Regions from separate parts of the Phormidesmis sp. 146-33 genome, predicted to be linked through region 3. Evidence: predicted binding sites of a transcription regulator. Region 3 holds the regulator's gene; each other region holds the start of a gene.
What was found. Region 3 encodes NtcA, which controls nitrogen genes in cyanobacteria. Its sites were predicted from a motif close to TTTGTANNNNNNNNTACAAA; they were not measured.
Positions count from the first base shown of each region.

Region 1: the regulator NtcA is predicted to act here: its motif matches at 1,203-1,222, upstream of ACJ2PR_RS32025 (ammonium transporter).
Region 2: the regulator NtcA is predicted to act here: its motif matches at 820-839, upstream of ACJ2PR_RS10015 (SAM hydrolase/SAM-dependent halogenase family protein).
Region 4: the regulator NtcA is predicted to act here: its motif matches at 968-987, upstream of ACJ2PR_RS34235 (DUF6761 family protein).

Region 1 covers NZ_JBJPHU010000149.1:8,821-11,020, forward strand. The annotation lists gene ACJ2PR_RS32025 (ammonium transporter) at 1-997, opposite strand, end outside; gene smpB (SsrA-binding protein SmpB) at 1,383-1,850, shown strand; gene ACJ2PR_RS32035 (hypothetical protein) at 1,961-2,176, shown strand; gene ACJ2PR_RS32040 (tetratricopeptide repeat protein) at 2,109-2,200, shown strand, end outside.
Region 2 covers NZ_JBJPHU010000019.1:13,810-16,009, reverse strand. The annotation lists gene thyD (thylakoid membrane protein ThyD) at 1-332, opposite strand, end outside; gene pirA (arginine synthesis PII-interacting regulator PirA) at 597-752, opposite strand; gene ACJ2PR_RS10015 (SAM hydrolase/SAM-dependent halogenase family protein) at 882-1,724, shown strand; gene ACJ2PR_RS10010 (hypothetical protein) at 1,987-2,200, shown strand, end outside.
Region 3 covers NZ_JBJPHU010000032.1:45,068-47,267, reverse strand. The annotation lists tRNA gene ACJ2PR_RS14970 (tRNA-Gly) at 23-94, shown strand; gene ntcA (global nitrogen regulator NtcA) at 610-1,281, shown strand; gene ACJ2PR_RS14960 (hypothetical protein) at 1,341-1,814, opposite strand; gene ACJ2PR_RS14955 (hypothetical protein) at 2,194-2,200, shown strand, end outside.
Region 4 covers NZ_JBJPHU010000192.1:77-2,276, forward strand. The annotation lists gene ACJ2PR_RS34225 (BolA/IbaG family iron-sulfur metabolism protein) at 1-77, shown strand, start outside; gene grxD (Grx4 family monothiol glutaredoxin) at 128-451, shown strand; gene ACJ2PR_RS34235 (DUF6761 family protein) at 527-769, opposite strand; gene ACJ2PR_RS34240 (response regulator transcription factor) at 1,044-1,805, shown strand; gene ACJ2PR_RS34245 (DUF4926 domain-containing protein) at 1,818-2,066, shown strand; gene ACJ2PR_RS34250 (N-acetyltransferase family protein) at 2,106-2,200, opposite strand, start outside.

The DNA.
Region 1 (2,200 bases), on a different contig from region 3:
CAGCCAAAGCACCAAATGCCCCACCTGTGTTGGTGGTTAGCGCGATGTGAGCAATCAGAGAACCGTTGCCGACACCCATCGTCGAACCAGGATTAAAGCCAAACCAGCCGAGCCACAAAATCAGTGACCCCAAGGTCGCAATACTCATGTTGTGAGCAGGCAGAGCATTTGTAGAGCCGTCAGAGTTGTATTTGCCAATTCTGGGCCCCAAGAAAGCCGCCCCCATCAGCGCGGCCCAACCGCCCACTGCGTGCACCACTGTCGAGCCAGCAAAATCATAGAAGCCTGCATCAGCCAGCCAGCCGCCGCCCCAGATCCAGTGACCCGTAATCGGGTAAGCAATTCCTACCAGCAGCAAACTAAAGATCAAAAAGTCAATAAATTTGATGCGTTCGGCAACTGCCCCAGAGACGATCGTCGCTGCTGTCCCGGCAAACACGAGTTGAAAGAAGAACTTGGCACCCAGCGGTACGCCTGTCCAATTTAAGGCTGAGAAAATCCCCTGGTAGGCATCTCCCATCGCCGGGCTGTTGTCAGCACCCGTGAGGAAAAAGCCGCCGCTCGTGCCCAAAAAGTTGTTGCCGTTGCTAAACATCAGTCCAAAGCCGATCGCCCAAAATGCGACGGTGGACAGGGCAAACACAATTAAGTTTTTTGCCAGCACGTTGACGGCATTTTTTTGGCGACACATGCCTGTCTCTAACATACAGAAACCCGCATTCATAAAGAAAACCAGCATTCCGGCGATCATCACCCACATGGTGTCGATGCCAATTTTGAGTTCTGCGGTGGCCTGGGAGACAGACTCGATCGTGGGCGGTGGCGTTTGGGCAATTCCAGCGTAGCCCCACAGCATCACAATGATCAGAGCAAGGGGAATGCAGGCTTGCCAAGAGGGGGTTAGCTGTTTGGCGTACCAATCGGGATTGAACCACTTGGAAGCGCGATCGAGTTTTCGCTTTTCAAGGGTTTTTTTGAGCGTTGAGCGATACATCATAACGGGACTTTGCTCGGTGAATAAACGACATCAATTTGGTAGGGCCTTCTCCTCAAGACAGGGGAGACGACAGTCCGAAATGGCTTTTCAGACCGCAGATTCAGTGTCTTGACATCATTTCTCTAAGAAGGCTTGCTCCACTGATTGCTGCGAGTAATGAAATGATTAAGGAATACTAGAAACTTCGGGGATTTGAGCACTGAGTTTTGTATCGTAGGATGCAATTCGTATAAAATTTTGAGAACTTTGGTCTCAATTCCATCCACACAATTCTTAAAGCTACTTAGTAAGTCCAAAACTAGGGCTAATCGGCTCTGCCCAACTTTGAGCCAAAATCTTCTGTAGGGAAGGCTAGCCAGGGAAGCGATCGCGCTAAAATAGTCCCATGAGCGAGAAGAATGAAAGCGTCAAAGTTGTCAGCGATAACCGTCAGGCCCGTTTCCAGTACGAGATTTTGGAGACCTATGAGGCTGGGATCGAGCTAGTTGGCACTGAGGTTAAATCGATTCGGGAAGGCAAGGTCAACCTGAGAGACGGCTTTGCCTTAGTCCGAGATGGCGAAGTGCTGCTGCTTAACGTTCATGTTTCTCCTCACCAAACTGCCAGTCAGTTTTTTAACCACGATCCGCGTCGGACTCGCAAACTGCTGCTGCATCGCAAAGAGATTCGCAAACTGGTCGGACAGGTCGAACAGCAAGGTTTAACACTGGTGCCGCTCAAGATGTACTTTAAACGCGGCTGGGTCAAAATCGTTTTGGGGCTTGCTAAAGGTAAAAAGCTGCACGACAAGCGAGAAAGCGTCAAACGTCGCGACGACCAGCGAGACATGCAGCGGGCGATGAAAAACGGCTAAAGCAACCTCTCGATAAAGTTTTTTCGCGTCGCTACTGGGTGCTTCTGCTCCCCAAGCTGCCGATTCTGGTGGAATTCAGGATAAGCGTTCTCACTCAAAGTTCTTAATTGATGCAGGATTTTGGGACGTTTCTGGCGTGCAACTCGATCGCAATCATTGTGGTAATCACGTCGATCGCCATCCCTTTTCACCAGAGCAAAATTACTTTTAGTAATCGCCCAGCCAACCCAATAGAAATCGCAGCAATCAATCATTCCTTTGTTGCTCAAGTTTGCTGCCTGGGAACGCTACGACTACTGGCCCAGACGATCGCACTTCCCCAATAGCGCCGTCTGCACTCGCATCTATTC
Region 2 (2,200 bases), on a different contig from region 3:
GGCTTGTGATCGACTTTGGCAATGGCTTCGACGATCTTTTGGGTAGTGATTTTGCGACTGTCGATCAGCGCTTGTTTGCGTTCGGGTGTCCAGCGGGATTCGGCGATCGCTTCTCCTGCCAGATTAACTACACCATCGCAGCCGTAAAAGACATTTTGCCAATCGCCTGCCTCAATTGGTTTGTAGGCAACGATTTCGAGATTCGACGACTGAGGAAAAGCAGCCTTAGCAGGATTGCGCGTCAACACAACGACCTGATGCCCTTCAGCCAAAAGCCGCTCTACCAAACGACTGCCCACAAATCCCGTTGCCCCTGTAATTGCGACTTTCATTGAGTATCTCCGCGTGCTCTAAAGTTTTTTTAGAAAATTAAATAGAGAAAGGAATTCTGAGAACCCATCCACAAAACTTAGAATTCAGTATACAAGCGTCCTCTACTCAACTGTCCTGACTTACTAGAGAACTGCTGCAACTTGATCAAAACAGAAGATTAACAGAAGATCAAAAAAAGCCCAAAATAAAAGAGGCACAAACCTTTCAGCCTGTACCTCTGCGTGAATCCTAAATAGGAGCAGAATTGAATGATGATTGAAGCACTACTTGAGGTAGCTGGCTTCTGCTTCTAGCAGTCGAAGAAGGTTGGTGTCACCGCTGGCTCTGGCAGCTTCGATGCGGCGTTGCAGGTTTTTCTGAAGGTTTTCACGGTGGACGCTGGCAGTTTGCGCGGCGTTTTGATTACGATTTCTGTTCATGTTAAACGTTCCTAGAGTGTCACCTGTTAGCTTTCGCTTACTCTAATGGTAGCAGCTAGTAGAATAATCCGTAGCTTATGCTACCAAAGTTAACATTAAAAACATAAATGTTACTGAACCTACTGATAAATGATCCTGACCCTTCTAACTGATTTTGGACTGAGTGATGCGTATGTAGCGGTGATGAAAGGGACGATCGCTCGCGTCAATCCTCATCTACAAGTGATCGATATTACCCATCAGATTCCGCCTCAATCTGTAGCGATGGCGCGATTTCAACTCATGAATGCCTATCCTTACTTCCCTGATGGAACGGTGCATGTAGCTGTCGTTGATCCGGGGGTGGGCAGTGCGAGACGAGCGATCGCCGTTCAGCTTGAGTCTGGTTTTTTGGTCAGTCCTGACAATGGGTTGGTGAGTGGCGTGTTGAGCCAGTGGAAAGCGATCTCTTCGAGTTACCCGCAAGGGGTCGCCGCCGTTGAGTTGACAAATCCCAATTATTGGCGCGTTTTGGCTCCGAGTCAGACTTTTCACGGACGCGATATTTTTGCCCCGGTTGGCGCATATTTGGCGAGTGGCGTACCGTTGAGGGAATTGGGACGAGCGATCGAGTTGGATACGATCGTGCAGTTTCCCATTGCTAATCCCATTCGGACAGATCACACAATTGAAGGATCGATTCAAGCGATCGACCATTTTGGCAATCTGATTACGAATATTCCGGGGACAGAAGTGGAGGGAAGGGACTGGAGCGTGACGATCGCTCACATAACTTATCCAAGCAAAACGACCTATGCAGACAGTGAACCTGGAGAAGTTTTGGCATTAATTGGCAGTCACAACTGGATCGAAATCGCCACCAACCAAGGAAATGCTCAAAGGCAACTGGGACTGAACTGGGGCGACCCCTTGCGGGTAACTCGAAGCGACCCCTTGCGGGTAACTCGAAGCGACCCCTTGCGGGTAACTTGAAGAGATCGTATTTCAGTGCAAATTCAGTAATAATGCTTTGTTAACGCGAATTCGACGGAATCTTTCGCTGCGGTCGTCAATTTGGGCAGCCCCCTAAATTCCCCACAAGTGAGGGACTTTGATTTGAAAATCTTGCTCTAAAGCTTCCCAGAATTGGGGGGTTGGGGGGCAGAAGACGTGAACAACGAAGCAAAAAAACTTTATCGAATTCGCGTTTTGTTAATATCGTCCGATGAAGTTGCAATTAGATCTATACAAGACTATGAAGCCAGAATTGTGGATACCGATCGTATCAGGGCTAATTACAGTATTGGCTTCTTTCTTTGTCGCCCTCTATCAAGCACGGACAGAATTCCGTAAGCTAAGTAGACAATTAGAGCAGAAATATACAACTTCTTTGTTTGACAAACGACTAGAAGGATATCCTATTCTCTTTAAAGCCTTGAATGATCTAAACAATGTGATTGAGTATGGCG
Region 3 (2,200 bases):
TAGTAGAACTTGTCCGAATTTTGCGGGTATAGCTCAGTGGTAGAGCGTCACCTTGCCAAGGTGAATGTCGCGCGTTCGAATCGCGTTACCCGCTTTTTAATTAAAAATTTTTTAATCCCAGATTGATGAATTCTCAATGCAAGAGTTGAATGTCTTCGACTAAAAGGCAGCACCCTAAAAGTCTCTAGAGCTTTCGGTAAATTAAGCTCCTTGACGCTGGGTAATACCGCTCTTCAACACGGTCATCGTTCTGAAATCTTCAACTCACAACGTACTTTTTGACAAGCTTATTACTGAATTGATCTTTGAATCGATCTATTGATTAATCTATTGACTTCCAGCCTGATTAAGATGGGTAACAGATCTTAAAAATCTTCAGATGAACGACGAATTTAAGCTCAAACCTTAAGCAATTGTTAGAGACTTAGCTCAATCCCTGCAAAAATTCAACTACCTGGCAGAATAGTGTAGTATCGAGCACAAAAACTGCTTGAAGAGTAAGTTTAAGTGTTCTAAAGTCATCAATCTCTTACAGATCATCTGACAGCCAAGTAAAAACCGTTGCCAGGTCAATCAAGAGAGTTTAAGAGCACGAGTTCGACAAGGAACATGGTAGTGACCAAAGAGCGACCACTTGCAGCATTATTTCGCCAGATTGGGGGCGGTGCCTTTCCACCTGTCGTTGAGACGTTTGAGCGAGGCAAAACGATCTTCTTTCCAGGCGACCCCGCAGAACGAGTTTATTTTTTAGTCAAAGGTGCCGTCAAGCTTTCGAGAGTTTATGAGGCGGGTGAGGAGATTACGGTTGCCTTACTGCGAGAAAACAGCGTGTTTGGGGTACTGTCACTGATCACCGGGCAACGCGCCGATCGCTTTTATCATGCGGTTGCGTTCACATCGGTTGAGTTGCTGTCTGTTCAAATTGAGCAGGTTGAAAAAGCACTCAAAGACAACCCCGAACTCTGTCTGCTAATGCTGCGAGGGCTGTCGTCTCGAATTCTACAAACCGAAATGATGATCGAAACGTTGGCGCATCGAGATATGGGGTCGCGTCTGGTGAGTTTCTTGCTGATTCTCTGTCGCGATTTTGGCCTGCCCAGTCAAGAAGGGATCACGATCGACCTCAAGCTGTCTCATCAAGCCATTGCAGAAGCGATCGGCTCAACGCGGGTGACCGTGACTCGTCTGCTGGGAGACTTGCGACAGGACAAAATGATCTCTATTCACAAAAAGAAGATCACTGTCCACAATCCAGTCACCTTGAGTCAGCAGTTTACCTGATCGCTAGCCAGTCGGCGAAGCCTGAAGGCGTACAAATTTCAGGCTTCACACCTCGCCTATTACCAATCGTCTTCTCTAAATAGAAATTGACCTTCTGAATTGAGGTAGGGTGACTTCCAGCGGGTCAATTCTTTATCAGGGCAGATGTCTAGTCCTTCTCCCACGCCGTAGGGGTGCATTCCGCAGACTAGCACGTTGCCGTTGTAGGCTTGCCCATGATAGTGACGACAGCCGACACAGATGGGGTGTTGGTTGAGCAGCGGTTCTACAGTTTGCATCATCGGTTGGGCAGCTTCTCCGACCATGCCTTCAAACCCAAAATAGGCTTCTAAAACGGGGTTGACTAGCTCATTAATGTATTGGTCAATCTCATCTGTAAAGGTATTTTGTGCCTGTGCCGAAAGCTCGTCAGAAAGCTCTACAAACACGTTGACCACTTCTGTCACTTCTCTCGACACTTCAACAAAGAAGCCTTCGATGTGATCCGCGATCGTTTCTAACAGTTCAGAAAAATCTTTTTGCCACTCTTCCATAGGGTTCTCACCGGGGTTGCGTTCCAAAAGGGATGGATGATTGAGCGTTGATTCCCTTGTGTGAGGCTGCGCTAGATGGCTAAAGATTCCTACCATCAAAGGGTTCTATCCAAGGGAATAGCTTCGCTATCATAGCGCAAACTTTTATGGTTCAATCTGGTCAAAAAGAAGGCAATCGCTTTCTGATTTTGCGATTCTCACTAGCCCAAACGCCTTGAGAAGATTCAGTGATTTCAGAAGATTTGCAAAAGACTATAAATCAAAAAGTTTCTTCATATGTTCACAACAATTACGCGACAGAAATGCTGCTATCGCTAGAGGCATTGAGTTAGCTCTCTTGATTAAACTGAACCTGATTCTAAATTGGGAGACGCTCGTTGTGAACA
Region 4 (2,200 bases), on a different contig from region 3:
CCAGCGAAGCCATTCACGCCCTAGCCTTAAATACCTTTACCCCAGAAGAGTGGTCAGCCGCCGGGCAAAAGGTCTAAAATTCTAAAATTCTGATTTACCGACTATCCACCCATTCTCAGGAGAGAACATGACTCAAGTTACTCACGATCGCATCGATACGCTCGTCAAGCAAAACAAAATCATGGTGTTTATGAAGGGCAACAAGCTCATGCCCCAGTGCGGTTTTTCTAACAATGTGGTGCAAATTCTCAACACGCTGGGTGTCCCTTACGAAACCGTGGATGTGTTAGATGATCCCGAAATCCGCCAGGGTATCAAAGAATATTCAAGCTGGCCGACCATTCCCCAGGTTTACGTGAATGGAGAGTTTGTGGGCGGCTCTGACATCTTGATCGAGCTAAATCAGAAAGGCGAACTCCAACAGATGGTCGAGGTGGCTCTGGCTTCCTAAACCCCGAAGCAATCTAGCGCCTCAAAAAGCGTGACTCAAAAAGAAAGGGTGTGTCGACCGACGCACCCCTTTTACTTATCGATAGTCTGGCTGAGTCTGAGTATTGTCAAAATTAGAGCGATCGTATATGAATCGAGTAATTTCTTCTTCTAAACGATTGATCTGAATTGGCTCAAGCGTATTGCTGTGCCTGAGCGCTGAGAGATAACCATCTAAAAACAGTCGGAGGTCGTCAAACCGATACCCTCGGTTCCACAACTCTACCAAACTGTCAGATAGTCTCTGGTAGTAGCGAATCGTTTGCGTGTCTTGCAGCATAGTTAAGTGCTAGAGCGTAAATAATTCCCGAACCAATGAATAGAGTCTAAAAGGCCTGATACAGGTCTAAGTTGGTTAACTAAAGATTGTTTAATCTTAACATTAAGGGGGTCTCTGCTCCCTGCCTTTGTGAGGATCTATTGGATAGGGATTGAAATTTCTAGCTGCGATCGCCGATTATTAAAGTCTATGAAAGTCTGGGTAGCAGTCGTTACAAATCCATGACAAGTGCTTTGATACTCTGAAGAGCAAGCAGTCTGAGGATTAAGCCCCCGTGGGAGCCGTAAATATCCAAATTATCGAAGGGAACCCGCATCTGCGATCGCTACTCGGTTGGCACCTACAGCAGGCGGGACATCAAGTACATCAGTCGGCAGACCTGCATCAAGCGCGAGAGGTCTTTATCAGCCGACAACCCAATCTTGTGATTCTTGATTCAGAGTTACCAGATGGTGACGGGATTGAGTTTTGTCGATGGCTCAGGCAGCAACAGGCGATCGTTCTGATGCTTTCGGCGCGGGCTACTGAGTCCGATATTGTGGAAGGTCTGCGAGCGGGTGCAGACGACTATCTCAAAAAGCCGTTTGGGATGCAGGAATTTCTCGCCAGGGTGGAGGCGTTGACTCGTCGCAGTCGCGTGGCGGCCCCTCCGGCTCATCTCGATTATGGCGACTTGAAGATCGATCTGGTGCATCGGCGGGTGCGCTTTAAGGGTGAGTTGATCGAGTTAACGCCTCAAGAATTTAGTTTGCTTTATGTGCTGGCTCAGGCGGGGGGCAATCCGCTTAGTCGTCCAGAACTGCTGCAACGGGCCTGGCCAGATGCGATCGACAATCCCCGAACGGTTGACACCCATATTCTCTCGCTTCGCAAAAAAGTTGAGATTGATCCCCGTCAGCCGGATCTGATTCAAACGGTTCGCAATGTGGGCTATCGATTGAATCTAGAAGTCCTGAATGCGCCAACCATTCAAAATGGCAACGGTCACCGCAAAACGGTAGCTGCTCGAATGGCACTGGGCGATCGGCGGATTTAAGGAGACCTGAACATGACTCTAGAGCTGTACCAAGAAGTTGCTTTAACCCACGACTTACCAGAACATAAGCTCAGAGTCGGAGATATTGCAACGCTGGTTGACTTCGTTTCTCATCCCAAAGGTGGCGAAGCGGGTTGTGTGCTAGAAGTGTTTAATGCTGTTGGTGAATCTATTAAAGTGATCGTCGTCCCAGTTTCTACAGTAGAGGTTCTACGTCCTGACGAGATCCTAACGGTTTGCTCTTTAGCGAATTCAAGTTGATGTCAGCTGCTTGAAGTTGTTTGAGTTGTTGTGCTAACACTACAGCCGTGACGAATAGTGATAAAACTCTGCATCTTTGTTGTATCCAAGCGATTCATAAAGGGACTGAGCCGTAGTGTTGGAGATTTGCGTGG